Methylomagnum ishizawai: one gene and its partner. The protein of the gene in region 1 interacts with the protein of each later gene in a pairwise test. Links are inferred from orthologs where the notes say so. Each region holds a gene or a part of one and is shown in the gene's direction. Other genes may lie near its edges.

The links. Proteins that work in one complex are often made in the same cells at the same time.
Region 2: the proteins of leuS (region 1) and ligA interact in binary tests that used the Escherichia coli proteins (3 or more experiments, as listed by UniProt). The link is inferred for Methylomagnum ishizawai from one-to-one orthologs.

What each region holds. Positions count from the first base shown.
Region 1 is NZ_FXAM01000001.1:880,241-887,992, reverse strand. What follows is about bases 1,896-5,059. They hold leuS (leucine--tRNA ligase), read left to right. Parts: upstream 1,896-2,255; coding sequence 2,256-4,859; downstream 4,860-5,059. Other genes in these bases: B9N93_RS03995 (LPS-assembly lipoprotein LptE), read left to right, coding at 4,864-5,059; B9N93_RS04005 (two-component system sensor histidine kinase NtrB), read right to left, coding at 1,896-2,070. Outside these bases: B9N93_RS04010 (response regulator transcription factor), read right to left, coding at 1-472; more of B9N93_RS04005, read right to left, coding at 469-1,895; more of B9N93_RS03995, read left to right, coding at 5,060-5,388; holA (DNA polymerase III subunit delta), read left to right, coding at 5,385-6,419; B9N93_RS03985 (glutamate-5-semialdehyde dehydrogenase), read left to right, coding at 6,631-7,752.
Region 2 is NZ_FXAM01000001.1:216,376-222,059, forward strand. Bases 2,340-5,339 are described here. They hold ligA (NAD-dependent DNA ligase LigA), read left to right. Parts: upstream 2,340-2,822; coding sequence 2,823-4,856; downstream 4,857-5,339. Other genes in these bases: B9N93_RS00935 (cell division protein ZipA), read left to right, coding at 2,340-2,826; B9N93_RS00945 (Rpn family recombination-promoting nuclease/putative transposase), read left to right, coding at 4,853-5,339. In the rest of the region: chromosome segregation protein SMC, read left to right, coding at 1-1,634; more of B9N93_RS00935, read left to right, coding at 2,017-2,339; more of B9N93_RS00945, read left to right, coding at 5,340-5,684. UniProt on the Escherichia coli protein: DNA ligase that catalyzes the formation of phosphodiester linkages between 5'-phosphoryl and 3'-hydroxyl groups in double-stranded DNA using NAD as a coenzyme and as the energy source for the reaction.

The sequences.
Region 1 (7,752 bases):
GCTCGCCCCGCACCATGCGGTCCAGCACCTCGCGCTCGCGCTGGGTGAGCAGGGCCAACCGCTGCCGGAACGCGGCGCATTCCACGGCCCGCGCCCGCCGCTCCCGGTCCTGGCGCAGGGCGTCCTGGATGCGGTCCAACATTTGCTGGTGGGTCACCGGCTTCTCCAGGAAATCGAACGCGCCCGCCTTCATGGCCTGCACCGCCATCCACACCTCGGCGTGGCCGGTGATGACGATGACCGGCAAGCACAAGCCCAACTCCCGCAGGCGCTCCAACAAGCGCAAGCCGCCCATCCCCGGCATCCGCACATCCAGCAGCAAACACCCCGGCCTATCGTCCCGGTAGGCCGCCAGGAAATCCTCCGCCGACACAAACGCCTCGACCGGCAAGCCCACCGATTCGATCAACCATTTGAACGACTGCCGCATGTCCTGGTCGTCGTCCACCACGAACACCGTGGAATCCTTCATGCCCCGCTCCTTCCGTCGCCCGTCGGCAAGACCAGTTTGAACACCGCCCCCGCGTCCGGGACCGAGTCCGCCACGATATGCCCGCCATGCGCCTCGGCGATGGTGCGGCAGATCGACAGGCCCAGGCCGATGCCCTTGGCCTTGGTGCTGACGAAAGGCTCGAACATCGTCCCGGCCAAACCATCGGAAAACCCCGGCCCGGTATCGGCCACGGCGATTTCGATTTCCGTGGGCGACACCGGCCCGGCGCTCACCGCGAGCCGGCGGCGTTCGGGCGGGATGGCTTCCATCGCCTCCATGGCGTTGAGCATCAGGTTCAACAACACCTGCTGCAAATGCACCCGCTGGCCCCAGACCGGCGGCAAGGCGGCGGGAAGATGCCGGACCACGGCGATCTTGCGCCGGGCCAACTCCTGGCGGGCCACGGCCAGGGCGGCATCGACCACGGCTTCGACCGCCACCCAGTCCCGGCCCGTCTCGCGCCGCCGGACCAAGTCGCGGATACCATGCACCACCTCGGCGGCGCGTTGTGACAGGCGCAAGGTCTCGTCGATGGCCTCGGCCAGGCGGGGATGGTCCTCGAACACGGCGCGGAACCGGAGCTTGGCCCCGCCCAGGTAATTGGCGATGGCCCCCAGCGGTTGGTTGAGTTCATGGGCCATGGTCGCGGCCAATTCGCCCGCCACGGTGAGGCGATGCACATGCAGCAATTCAAGCCGCTGTTGTTGCAGGCGGTCCTCCAAAGCCTTGCGCTCGCTGATATCACGCAGGATGCCGGTGAAATGGAGGCCGCCGCCATCGAACCCGCCGACGGCGATTTCCACCGGGAACACCGAGCCATTTTTGCGCAAGCCCGACAATTCGCGCCCGCAAGACAGGCTACGGTTGGGACTGGATATCCGGGTCTTGGCGAGCAGAGCATCGTGCGCCTCCCGCAAGGGCTGGGGCATGAGTTGGTTGACGTTGCGCCCGAGCAATTCATCGACCGTGTAGCCGAACATCTGGGCGGCGGCGGGATTGCACAGTTCGATCACGCCCTGGTCGTCGATGGTGACGATGCCTTCCACGGCGGTGTCGAGGATGGCCCGCAACCGGGCTTCGTTGCGCCTGAGCTTTTCCTCCAACAGCCGCCGCCCGGCGGCCTCGGCCTCCAGATGGGCGACGGCTTCGCGGTGGCAGGCGATTTCGCGCTCCAACCGGGCGTTGATCCGTGCCAACTCGGCAGGGCTGGGCAGGTACAAAGCCCGGCGCAGCACCGGCCACAGCAAGATGGCGGTACACACCGACACCGCCGCCGTCACCGCCTTCAAGATGCCCTGCACGGCGTAATCGGGATGCCACAGCACCCAGATATCGAAGAAATGGGTGGTGCCGCAAGCCAGGATGAAACTGGCGAACAGGATGAACATCCAACGGTAGACCAGATCGGTGCGCCGCCGCACGAAGAAGGCCAGCCCGAACGGGATCGAGTAATAGGCCAAGCCGGTCAGGGCGTCGGAAATCACATGCAGTTCGATCAAGCCCCGGCTCCAGATCAAGCAATTGCCATGGGGCAGGAAATCCCCGCGGAAGAACCAGGATAGGAGGGTTTGGAACATGGTGCGCTCTCCGTTCAGGGAAACCCAGGCAATGTGCCGACAGGACAACCTCCATCATAGACCCGGTGGATCGTGCCGTTCCCGGCAGCGGCGCGGTATGAAACCACGCGGCTCCACCGAATTGCCCCCGCCGCCTAGCCTCTAGTATGCTTCCCGGTTTACATCCCCCGACCGAATCCCGACGTATGGACGACACCTACCAGCCCTCCGAGATCGAAGAAGCCACCCAACGCCGTTGGGAAGCGCAAGGCGTGTTCCGCGCCGTGGAAGACCCGAGCAAAGAAAAATACTACTGCCTGTCGATGTTCCCCTATCCCAGCGGGCGGCTGCACATGGGCCACGTCAGGAACTACACCATCGGCGACGTGATGTCCCGCTACCAACGGATGCGCGGTAAGAACGTGCTGCAACCGATGGGCTGGGACGCCTTCGGCCTGCCCGCCGAGAACGCCGCTATGGCGAAAGGCGTGCCGCCGGGCGATTGGACCTTGGACAACATCGCCTACATGAAAGACCAGCTCAAACGCTTGGGCTTCGGCTACGACTGGGACCGCGAGGTCGCCACCTGCAAGCCGGAGTATTACCGCTGGGAGCAATGGTTCTTCCTGCGCCTGCTGGAAAAGGGCTTGGTCTATAAGAAAACCTCGCCGGTCAACTGGTGCCCGCACGACGCCACCGTGCTGGCCAACGAGCAGGTCATCGAAGGCTGCTGCTGGCGCTGCGACACGCCGGTGGTACGCAAGGAAATCTCGCAGTGGTTCATGAAGATCACCGCCTACGCCGACGAGTTGTTGACCGAACTGGACGGCATGACCGGCTGGCCGGAGCAAGTCCGCACCATGCAGGCCAATTGGATCGGCAAGAGCTACGGCGTGCGCTTCGCCTTCCCCTACACCCTGGACGGCAAAGAAGAAAAGCTGTGGGTCTACACCACCCGCGCCGACACGATCATGGGCGTGACCTTCTGCGCCGTGGCCCCGGAACATCCGCTGGCGACCCATGCCGCGCAAAGCAATCCCGAACTCGCCGCCTTCATCCAGGAATGCGCCCAGAGCGGCACCGCCGAGGCCGACATGGCGACCATGGAAAAGAAAGGCATGGCGACCGGCATTGCCGTCACCCATCCCATCACGGGCGAGCAAGTGCCGGTCTGGGTTGGTAACTACGTCCTGATGGGCTACGGCGAAGGCGCGGTGATGGCGGTCCCGGCCCACGACGAGCGCGATTTCCATTTCGCCCATAAGTACGGCCTGCCGATCCGGCAGGTCATCGGCCACAAGGACGGCTGCGCGGAATTCAACGTCGAGGCTTGGCAAGATTGGTACGGCGATAAATCCGTGGCTGTTTGTGTCAACTCCGGCCCCTACGATGGCCTCGCCTACAACGCCGCCGTGGACGCCATCGCCGCCGACCTCAAGGCCAAAGGCTTGGGCGAAAAGCAAGTGAACTTCCGCCTGCGCGACTGGGGCGTTTCCCGCCAGCGCTATTGGGGCTGCCCGGTGCCGGTCATCTATTGCGACGACTGCGGCACGGTGCCGGTCCCGGACGACCAACTGCCGGTGGAATTGCCCAAGGGCGTGGAGATCACCGGCATCGGCTCGCCCCTGGCCCGGTTGGAATCCTTCGTCCACGTCGATTGCCCCAAGTGCGGCAAACCGGCCCGGCGCGAAACCGACACCTTCGACACCTTCATGGAATCCTCCTGGTATTTCGCCCGCTACGCCTGCGCCGACAACGGCGAGGCCATGCTCGACGAGCGGGCCAATTACTGGCTGCCGGTGGACCAATACATCGGCGGCATCGAGCACGCCATCCTGCATCTTCTGTACTCGCGCTTCTACCACAAGCTGCTGCGCGATGCCGGGCTGGTGCAGTGCGGCGAACCGTTCGCCAACCTGTTGACCCAAGGCATGGTGGTAGCCCCGACCTTCTATCGCGAGGACCACGGCAAGAAAGCCTATGTCGGCCCCACCGAGGTCGATGTCAGCACCGACGAGAAGGGCCGCATCACCGGGGCCACGCTGAAAGCCGATGGCGCGCCCGTACTGGTCGGCGGCACCGAGAAGATGTCGAAGTCCAAGAACAACGGCGTCGATCCCGAGCATCTGGTCAGCCGCTACGGCGCGGACACCGTGCGCCTCTTTACCATGTTCGCCGCTCCGCCCGAACAATCGCTGGAATGGTCGGATTCGGGTGTCGAGGGTGCATACCGCTTCCTGCGGCGTTTGTGGCGGCAGGTCGCCCTGCATGTCAACGAAGGCCCGGTCCCGGCTTTGGACCAAACCACGCTGGACGAAGGCCAAAAAACCCTGCGCCGCCAAGTCCACGAAACCCTGCGCAAAGTCACCGACGACATGGGGCGGCGTTTCACTTTCAACACCGCCATCGCGGCCAATATGGAACTCCTGAACGCGCTATCCAAGTTCGAGGACGCCAGCGCCCAAGGCCGCGCCCTGCGCCAGGAAGCCCTGGAACTGGTCGCGCTGATGCTCTCGCCCATCGTGCCGCATATCGCCGAGCATCTGTGGGCCGAACTCGGCCATGCTGACACCATCGCCACCGCGCCCTGGCCGCAATGGGATGATTCCGCCCTGGTCCAGGACAGCCTCGAATACGTGGTCCAGGTCAACGGCAAGCTGCGCGGTAAGATCACCGTGGCGGTGGACGCCCCGAACGAGGCCATCCAAGCCGCCGCCCTGGCCGATGCCAACGTCCAGCGCTTCATCGAGGGCAAGCCGCCCAAGAAGGTCGTGGTGGTGCCCAAGAAACTGGTCAACATCGTGGTATAAGCCCATGGCCCGACGGCTCCGCCTCGCCGCTCCGCTCTCCGCCGCCCTGGCGCTGGCCGCTTGCGGCTGGCACCTGCGCGGCGAAATGCCGGGCACCAAGCTCGAAAACACGCTCTACCTCTCCGGCATCACCAACAAGAACCCGTTCTATGGCGACTTCAACCAGACGCTGAACAACCTCGGCGGCGTGTTGGCCCCGACGCCGGGACTCGCCAGCGCGGTCGTCCACATCACCTCGGCCGCCCACACCCGCCGCCCCATCACCCTGAGCCAGCAAGGCCGCGCCAACACCTTCGACCTGACCTACCGGGTCGTCTACGATGTCCGCAGCCCCAAGGGTGAAATCCTGATCCCGCAACAGGAACTCGAAATCCGCCGCGACTACTTCAACGACCAGACCACGCCGCTGGGCCAAGGCTACGAAGAAGACATGTACCGCCAGGAAATGCAGAAGGAGGCCGCCCGGACCCTGCTGCGGCAGGTGTCCTACACCCTCCGGCAGCAGCGCAAAACGGCGAACCCGACGTGAAACTCTATCCCGAGCAGTTGGAGGAACACCTCAAGCGCAAGCTGCTGCCGATCTACCTCCTGAGCGGCGACGAACCCCTGCAACTGACCGAGGCCGCCGACGCCCTGCGCCACGCCGCCAAGGCCCAGGGCTATCCCAGCCGGGAATTGTTCTACGCCGACGCCGGTTTCGATTGGGCCTTGCTGCGGGAAGCCACCGACGCCTTCTCGCTGTTCGGCGAGCGGCGCTTGCTCGACCTCCGCATCCCCGCCAAACCGGACAAGAACGCCACCGCCGCCCTGTTGCATTACGCCGAGCGCCCACCGGAAGACGCCATCCTGGTCATCAGCACCGCCAAGCTGGCCACCGCCGACCAGAAGGCCAAGTGGTACCAGGCCATCGACAAAATCGGCGCGGTGCTGCCGGTCTGGCCCTTGGAAGGCGAGAAACTCCTGCGCTGGATCGACCGCCGCCTCAGCACGCGGGGGCTGTTGACCGACCAATCGGGCCTGCGCCTCATCGCCGCCCGCACCGAGGGCAACCTGCTCGCCGCCGCCCAGGAAATCGAGAAGCTGCATATCCTGCATGGCCGGGGCAAGCTGAGCGACGAGCAGATCGTCCAGGCGGTGGCGAACAGCGCCCGCTACGATGTGTTCGACCTGGCCGAGGAAGTCCTGCGCGGACAGGCCGGGAAAGCCTACCGGGTGCTGATGGGACTCAAGGCCGAAGGCGTGGCCCCCGCCGTGGCGCTGTGGGCGCTGGGCCGGGATATCCGGCTGGTCGCGGCCCTGCTGCGGGAAATCGCGGGCGGGACCTCCCAAGACTCGGCCTACGCCAAGCTCAAGGTCTGGGACAACCGCAAGGAAACCCTGGGGCTGGCCCTGCGGCGACTGGACCGGGGCACGGTGCATCGCGCCCTGTTGCTGGCCGCAGAGGCGGATCGGGTCATCAAGGGCGCGGGCGTGGGGGAGGCTTGGGATGCGTTGTTGGCGGTGTGTTTGTGTGTGGCGGCACCGCCTGGGAAAGCGGTTTTGGATCGGCTCCATTCATAATCCGGCATAGGAGTTAATTCCATGGGGCACATATTCATCGCGGGCAGTCATCGGGCTTCGTATCGCGACTTTGGAAACCAATGGATGGTCCGTTCCAGAGGAAAACCTATGACGCCTCGTCAAGCGCGGCGAATCAAACTGCCCCGGATTTCCAGCACAACGACATCCGTATACCCTTGAATCCATTGAGCAATAATCCCACCCTCCAGCCATGACCGAATCCATCCAAACCTATCTCGAAACCATCGGCCACAACGCCCGCGCCGCCGCCCGCCAGATCAGCCGGGCCGAGACCGCCGCCAAGAACCAAGCCTTGCTCGCCATCGCCGCCACCTTGGAAGCCGAAGCCGCCTTCCTCATCGCCGAGAACCAAAAAGACCTGGAAGCGGGCCGCCAGAGCGGCCTCGACAGCGCCATGCTCGACCGCCTCGACATCAACGCGAAGCGCGTGAAGACCATGGCCGACGGCCTCCGCGAAATCGCCGCCCTGCCCGACCCGGTGGGCGAAATCACCGGGCTGACCTATCGGCCTTCCGGCATCCAGGTCGGCAAGATGCGGGTGCCCTTGGGCGTCATCGGCATCATCTACGAATCGCGCCCCAACGTCACCGCCGACGCCGCCGCGCTCTGCCTCAAGTCCGGCAACGCCTGCATCCTCCGGGGCGGCTCCGAGGCCATCCATTCCAACAAGGCTATCGCCGCCTGCATCCGCCAAGGGCTGGAAACCGCCGGGCTTCCCGCCGACGCCGTGCAATTGATCGAAACCACCGACCGCGCCGCCGTGGGCGCGATGCTGCGGCTGGAACACGCCATCGACGTGATCGTGCCGCGTGGCGGCAAGGGCTTGATCCAGCGCATCATGGAAGAATCCCGCATCCCGATCCTCAAACACCTGGACGGCATCTGCCACGTCTACATCGACGACCGCTGCGACCCCGACAAGGCCATCCGCATCACGCTGAACGCCAAAACCCAGCGCTACGGCGTCTGCAACGCCCTGGAAACCTTGCTCATCGCCGAAGGCGTCGCGCCCACGCTGCTGCCGGCACTGGCGGCGCAACTGCGCGGGAAAGGCGTGGAACTGCGCGGCTGTCCGCGCACCCGCGAACTGGTGGAACACTGCGTTCCCGCGACCGAGGAGGATTGGGATACCGAATACCTCGCGCCCATCCTCTCGATCCGGGTGGTGGCGGACCTGGACCAAGCCATGGACCATATCGCCCGCCATAGCTCCAAGCACACCGAAGCCATCGTCACCGAGGACTATGGCCGCGCCCGCCGCTTCCTGCGGGAAGTGGATTCGAGTTCGGTGATGGTGAACGCCTCGACCCGT
Region 2 (5,684 bases), 660 kb from region 1 along the record:
CCGAACATGAATCGGTGGTGACGCCCGACGGCGTGAAACTCGGCCCCGGCTGGCTGGCCGCGCCCAAAACCGACGACGGCAAAGCCGGCGTCCTCAAGCGCGAACGCGATCTGCGCGAACTCAAAGCCCGCCGCGACGAATGCCAAGCCCAGGCACTAACCCTGGAACAAGCACTGGCCCAGGCCGAAACCTCGATCCGCACCGCCGAGCAAGAACGCGAACGCCTGCAAACCGACGAACGCCGCCTCGCCTCCGAACACGCGAAGCTCAAAGCCGAACTCAGCGCCGCCGAAGCCCGTTGCGAACAAGCCAGCAAGCGCCTGCGCCAACTGGAATTGGAAGCCGAAGACCTGGACTCCCAACGCGCCGAGAACCACGAGGAAACCGCCGAAGCCTGCGGCCTCCTGCTCGATGCTGAAGACCGCCTGACCGAACTCGGTCCCAAATCCACCGAGCAAGCCGCCCGCCGCGCCGCCTTGGAAAGCCAATTGCAGGAAGCCGACGCCGCCCTCCGCGCCGAACGCGACCGCCGCAACGCCCTCAACAGCCGCCGCGAAAGCCTCGTTTCCAACGAAAGCCTCACCCTCAAGCATTTGGAGCGGGCGCAAACCCTGTACCGGCAAGCCCTGGAACGGCTGGAAGCGCTAAACCAACGCTTGGCCGAAACCGCCGCTCCGGTCGAAGCCGAAGCCACCGAGCTAGACCACCTTATCGAACGCCGCACCGCCGCCGACCGCGATCTCAACGCGCTGCGCCGCCGCGATCAAGAAACCAGCGCCGAAATCCGCCGCCTCAACGAAGCCCGCCTCCAAAACGAGCGCGACCTGGAAGCTCTCAAGGAACAGTTGGAACAGGCCAAACTCGAACTCTCCACCAACGAAGTGCGCTGGCAAACGGTGCGCGAGCAATTCGAGGAACTCGACGCCAAACCGGACGAAGCGATAGCGAGCCTTCCGCCCGAAGCCGAGGAAAAGGCTTGGCAACAGCGCGTCGCCGAATTGGCCGAGGAAATCTCCCGCCTGGGCGCGGTAAACCTGACCGCGATGGAGGAATACCAAGCCCAGGACGAGCGCATGAAATTCCTCGAACAGCAGCACCAGGACTTGAGCCAATCGCTCGCCACCCTCAAGGAAGCCATAGCCAAGATCGACCAGGAATGCCGCGCCCGCTTCAAGGACACCTTCGACCAGATCAACGCCGGTTTGCAGCGCATGTTCCCCAAGCTGTTCGGCGGCGGACAGGCGTATTTGGAACTGACCGAGCGCGAATTGCTGGAAGCCGGGGTCAGCGTGATGGCGCGGCCCCCTGGCAAGCGCAATAGCTCCATCCACCTGCTCTCGGGCGGCGAAAAGGCGTTGACGGCGGCGGCCTTGGTGTTCGCCATCTTCGAGCTGAATCCCGCGCCGTTCTGCCTGCTCGACGAAGTGGACGCGCCCTTGGATGACGCCAACGTGGGCCGGTTCAGCCAGTTGGTCAAGGAAATGTCGGAGCGGGTACAATTCCTGTTCATCTCCCACAATAAGGCCACCATGGAAATCGCCCAGCATTTGGCCGGCGTGACCATGAAAGAACCTGGGGTATCTAGAATCGTCGCGGTGGATATTGATGCGGCGGTGGAAATGGCGGCGATGTGAGTATACCGCCCTCCACAAATACTAGAAATTTGGACCACAGGACGACTCAAATGGAAGATGGCGAAGCGGAATCTCACAGGTAGCTTATCAAATAAATTTCCCTCTTTCGACCCGCCCGGATATTCAAAACGCCATGCGCTATCTTTATTCGATAAGCCGCCCATCGATAACACCAAGTCCATCGGATATATCCAGAGATTGGAAAAATTGAGCCGGGAATCGACAACCGGAATATTTGGGAAATCATCGTCCGCAGCCATCGGATCATTTATCGCATCCATCATGAACAGAACGAACCCCGCACCATCCGGTTCTGACATGAAAAACGCGGCGCTCCAATACTTGCTTCATAAATAACCAACCTCCCATCCGAGGAAACCCAATGGACAGAGACACCATTCGCATCGTCCTCTTGGTGATCGGCCTCCTGGTGATCGCCGGCATCTATATCTGGGGCCGCCACCGGCAGAAACTGCTGGATTTCCTCCAACGCCGCGGCGAATACGACGAATTGGGCTACGATCCCGGCCAGGAAGCCCCACCGTCCAAATCCCGCTATCAAGACCCCGACGACGACGAATTCGAAAGCCTGGGCTATAAGGGCCGCAAACCCGCCACGCCGGAACCCGCCGCCTACGGCCTGGACGACGATCTCGACAACGATCTGTTGGACTTCGGGGAATCCAAGCCCGCCCCCGAGCCACCGCCGGCCAAACCCAAACCCGAACCCACCGCGAAAACCCCACCGGAACCCAAGAAAACCACCGGCAGCGCCCCGATCCCGGTCTTGATCCAGGTCAGCGTGGTGGCGAGCGGCGGACGGCGCTATTTCCAGGGCGACGACCTCCGCGACGCGCTGCTCGACCTGGATTTGATCCACGGCAGCATGGGCATCTTCCACCGCTACGACCGCAAGTTCCGGGAAACCCTGTTCAGCGTCGCCAGCCTGGTCGAACCCGGCACCTTCCCGATGGACAATATGGAAGCCTTCGAATGCCCAGGCGTGGTGCTGTTCTTCCAGCCCGACCGGGTGTCCAACCCCATCGCGGTATTCGACGACTTGGTCCGCACCAGCCACAAGCTGGCGAACCGGCTGGGCGGGGCCGAATGGGATGAAAAACGCCAGCTTCTGACCCAGGACAAAATCGCCCATATGCGCGGCCTGCTGGAAGACGCCTGCGAAGACTCATGAACACTCCCGAATCCGCCCGCCACCGCGCCGCCGAATTGCGCGGACAGATCGAATTCCACAACGAGCGCTATCACAAGTTCGACGCGCCGGTGATTCCCGACGCCGAGTTCGACGCCTTGATGCGCGAACTCGTCGCCCTGGAACACGACCATCCCGAATTGCGGACCGCCGATTCGCCCACGCAACGGGTGGGTGCGGCCCCGCTCAAGGCGTTCGCGGAAGTCCGCCACGAAGTCGCCATGCTGTCGCTGGACAACGCCTTCACCGACGAGGACGTGGCCGATTTCGAGCGGCGGGCGCAAAAACCCTTGCACGGGGCGGCGCTGGATTATCTGGTCGAACCCAAGCTGGACGGGCTGGCGGTCAGCCTGATCTACGAAGACGGCGTCCTGGCGCGGGCCGCGACCCGCGGCGATGGCCAGACCGGCGAGGACATCACCCACAATGTCCGCACCATCCGCGCGGTGCCGCTGCGCTTGGCGGGCGCGGGCTGGCCGGCGCGGTTCGAGGCGCGGGGCGAGGTGTTCATGCCCAAAGCCGGTTTCGAGGCGCTGAACGAGCGGGCGCGGCGGCTGGGCGAAAAAACCTTCGCCAACCCGCGCAACGCCGCCGCCGGGAGCCTGCGCCAACTCGATCCCAAGATCACCGCCGCCCGGCCCCTGGCGTTCTTCTGCTATGGCTATGGCGCTTATCCCACCGCCGAACTACCCGCCACCCAAAGCGAACTGATGGCGCGGTTCAAAACCTGGGGTTTGCCGGTCAATCCCGAATCGCATGTGGTCCAGGGCAGCGCGGCCTGCCTCGATTATTACCGCGATCTGCGGGCGCGGCGGGCCGGGCTGGATTACGACATCGACGGCGTGGTCTACAAGATCGACCGGCTGGACCAGCGCGAAATCCTGGGTTTCGTGGCCCGCGCCCCGCGCTGGGCCATCGCCCATAAATTCCCGGCGGAGGAAGCCACCACCCGCGTCACCGCCATCGAGGTGCAAGTCGGACGCACCGGGGCCTTGACCCCGGTGGCGCGGTTGGAGCCGGTGTTCGTCGGCGGCGTCACCGTCACCAACGCCACTTTGCACAATATCGACGAGGTCCGGCGCAAGGATATCCGGGTCGGCGACACGGTCGTCGTGCGGCGGGCGGGCGATGTCATCCCGGAAGTGGTGAAAAGCCTCCCGGAATTGCGGGACACCGAAGTCCCGCTGTTCGAGTTGCCCCCACAGTGCCCCGTATGCGGCTCGGAGGTGGAAACCGCCGAGGGCGAGGCCATCGCCCGCTGTAGCGGCGGGCTGTATTGCCCAGCCCAGCACAAGGAAGCCATCAAGCATTTCGCCTCGCGCCGGGCCATGGATATCGACGGCCTGGGCGACAAACTGGTGGACCAAATCCTCGACAAGGCTCTCATCAAAACCGTGGCCGATCTTTACCGGCTCCAGGTCGATGAACTGGCCGGTTTGGAGCGCATGGGCCGCAAATCGGCGGAAAACCTGGTCGCCGCGCTGGAAGCCAGCAAGCACACCAGCTTGCCGCGCTTCCTATACGCGCTAGGCATCCGCGAGGTGGGTGAAGTCACCGCCCAGACCTTGGCCGCGTATTTCCGCGAACTCAGCGCCATCCAAGCCGCCGACGAAGAAACCCTGCAAACCGTGCCCGATGTGGGTCCGTCGGTCGCCCATCATATCCACACCTTCTTCCGCCAGCCGCATAACCTGGAAGTGGTCGCGGCGCTGTTAGCGGCGGGAATACAGTGGGAACCGATGCCCGAGTTGCCGCCCGCCGCCGAATTGCCGCTCAAGGGCCAAACCTTCGTCGTCACCGGCACGCTGGAATCCCTATCCCGCGAGGAGGCCAAGGCCAAGCTGCAAGCCTTGGGCGGCAAGGTCGCGGGCAGCGTCTCCAAAAATACCCGCGCCGTCATCGCCGGGGCCGATCCCGGCTCGAAGCTGGCCAAGGCGCGGGAATTGGGCGTCGAGGTCTTGGACGAGGCGGGGTTCCTGGCCTTGTTGGATGGCGGGGTACAGGCCCAATGAAACACCGCATCGATCCCAAAATCGACTGCGTCTTCAAGGCGCTGCTGGGCGCGGAGGAAAACCGTAACCTGCTCATCCATTTCCTCAACGCCGTGCTGGACGGGGAATTGCCCGCGCCCATCACGGAAGTCCAAATCCTCAACCCCTTCAACGAGAAGGAGTTTTTGGACGACAAGCTCAGCATCGTCGATGTGAAAGCCCAGGACGGGGCAGGGCGGTTCTACCAGATCGAAATCCAGTTGGTCGCCTACCGCAACCTGCCCGCCCGCATGGCCTACACCTGGGCCGACCTTTATACCCAACAATTGCGTAGCGGCCAGGATTACGAAAAACTCACGCCGACCTACGCCATTTGGTTGCTGGCCGACGATTTGTTCAGGGACGATGGCCGCTATGCCCGCCACTACAAATTACGCGACGAACGCGGCCAAGCTTTGTTGGACAACGGCGGCATCTGGACGCTGGAACTGGGGAAATTCGCGGCGGAACGGGTCGAAACCGAAGAACAGCGCTGGCTCAAGCTGTTCAACGAAGGCGACCGGCTCAACGACACCACGCTCCCCGATTGGATGAACACCCTGGAAATGAGGCAAGCCATGGAAACCTTGAGAAAGTTTTCCGAAAAGGAATTGAACTACTTCGCCTACCAAGCGCGGGAGAACTTCCTGCGCGAGCAACGCACCATCGCATTGGAATTGGAGGAGGCCCGGCACGAACGCGAGCAGCAACGCTTGGTCCTTGAGCAACAGCGCTTGGCGCTTGAGCAACAACGCTTGGCGTTTGAACAGCAAAGCTTGGCACTTGAACAAGAACGCATCGCCAAAGAGC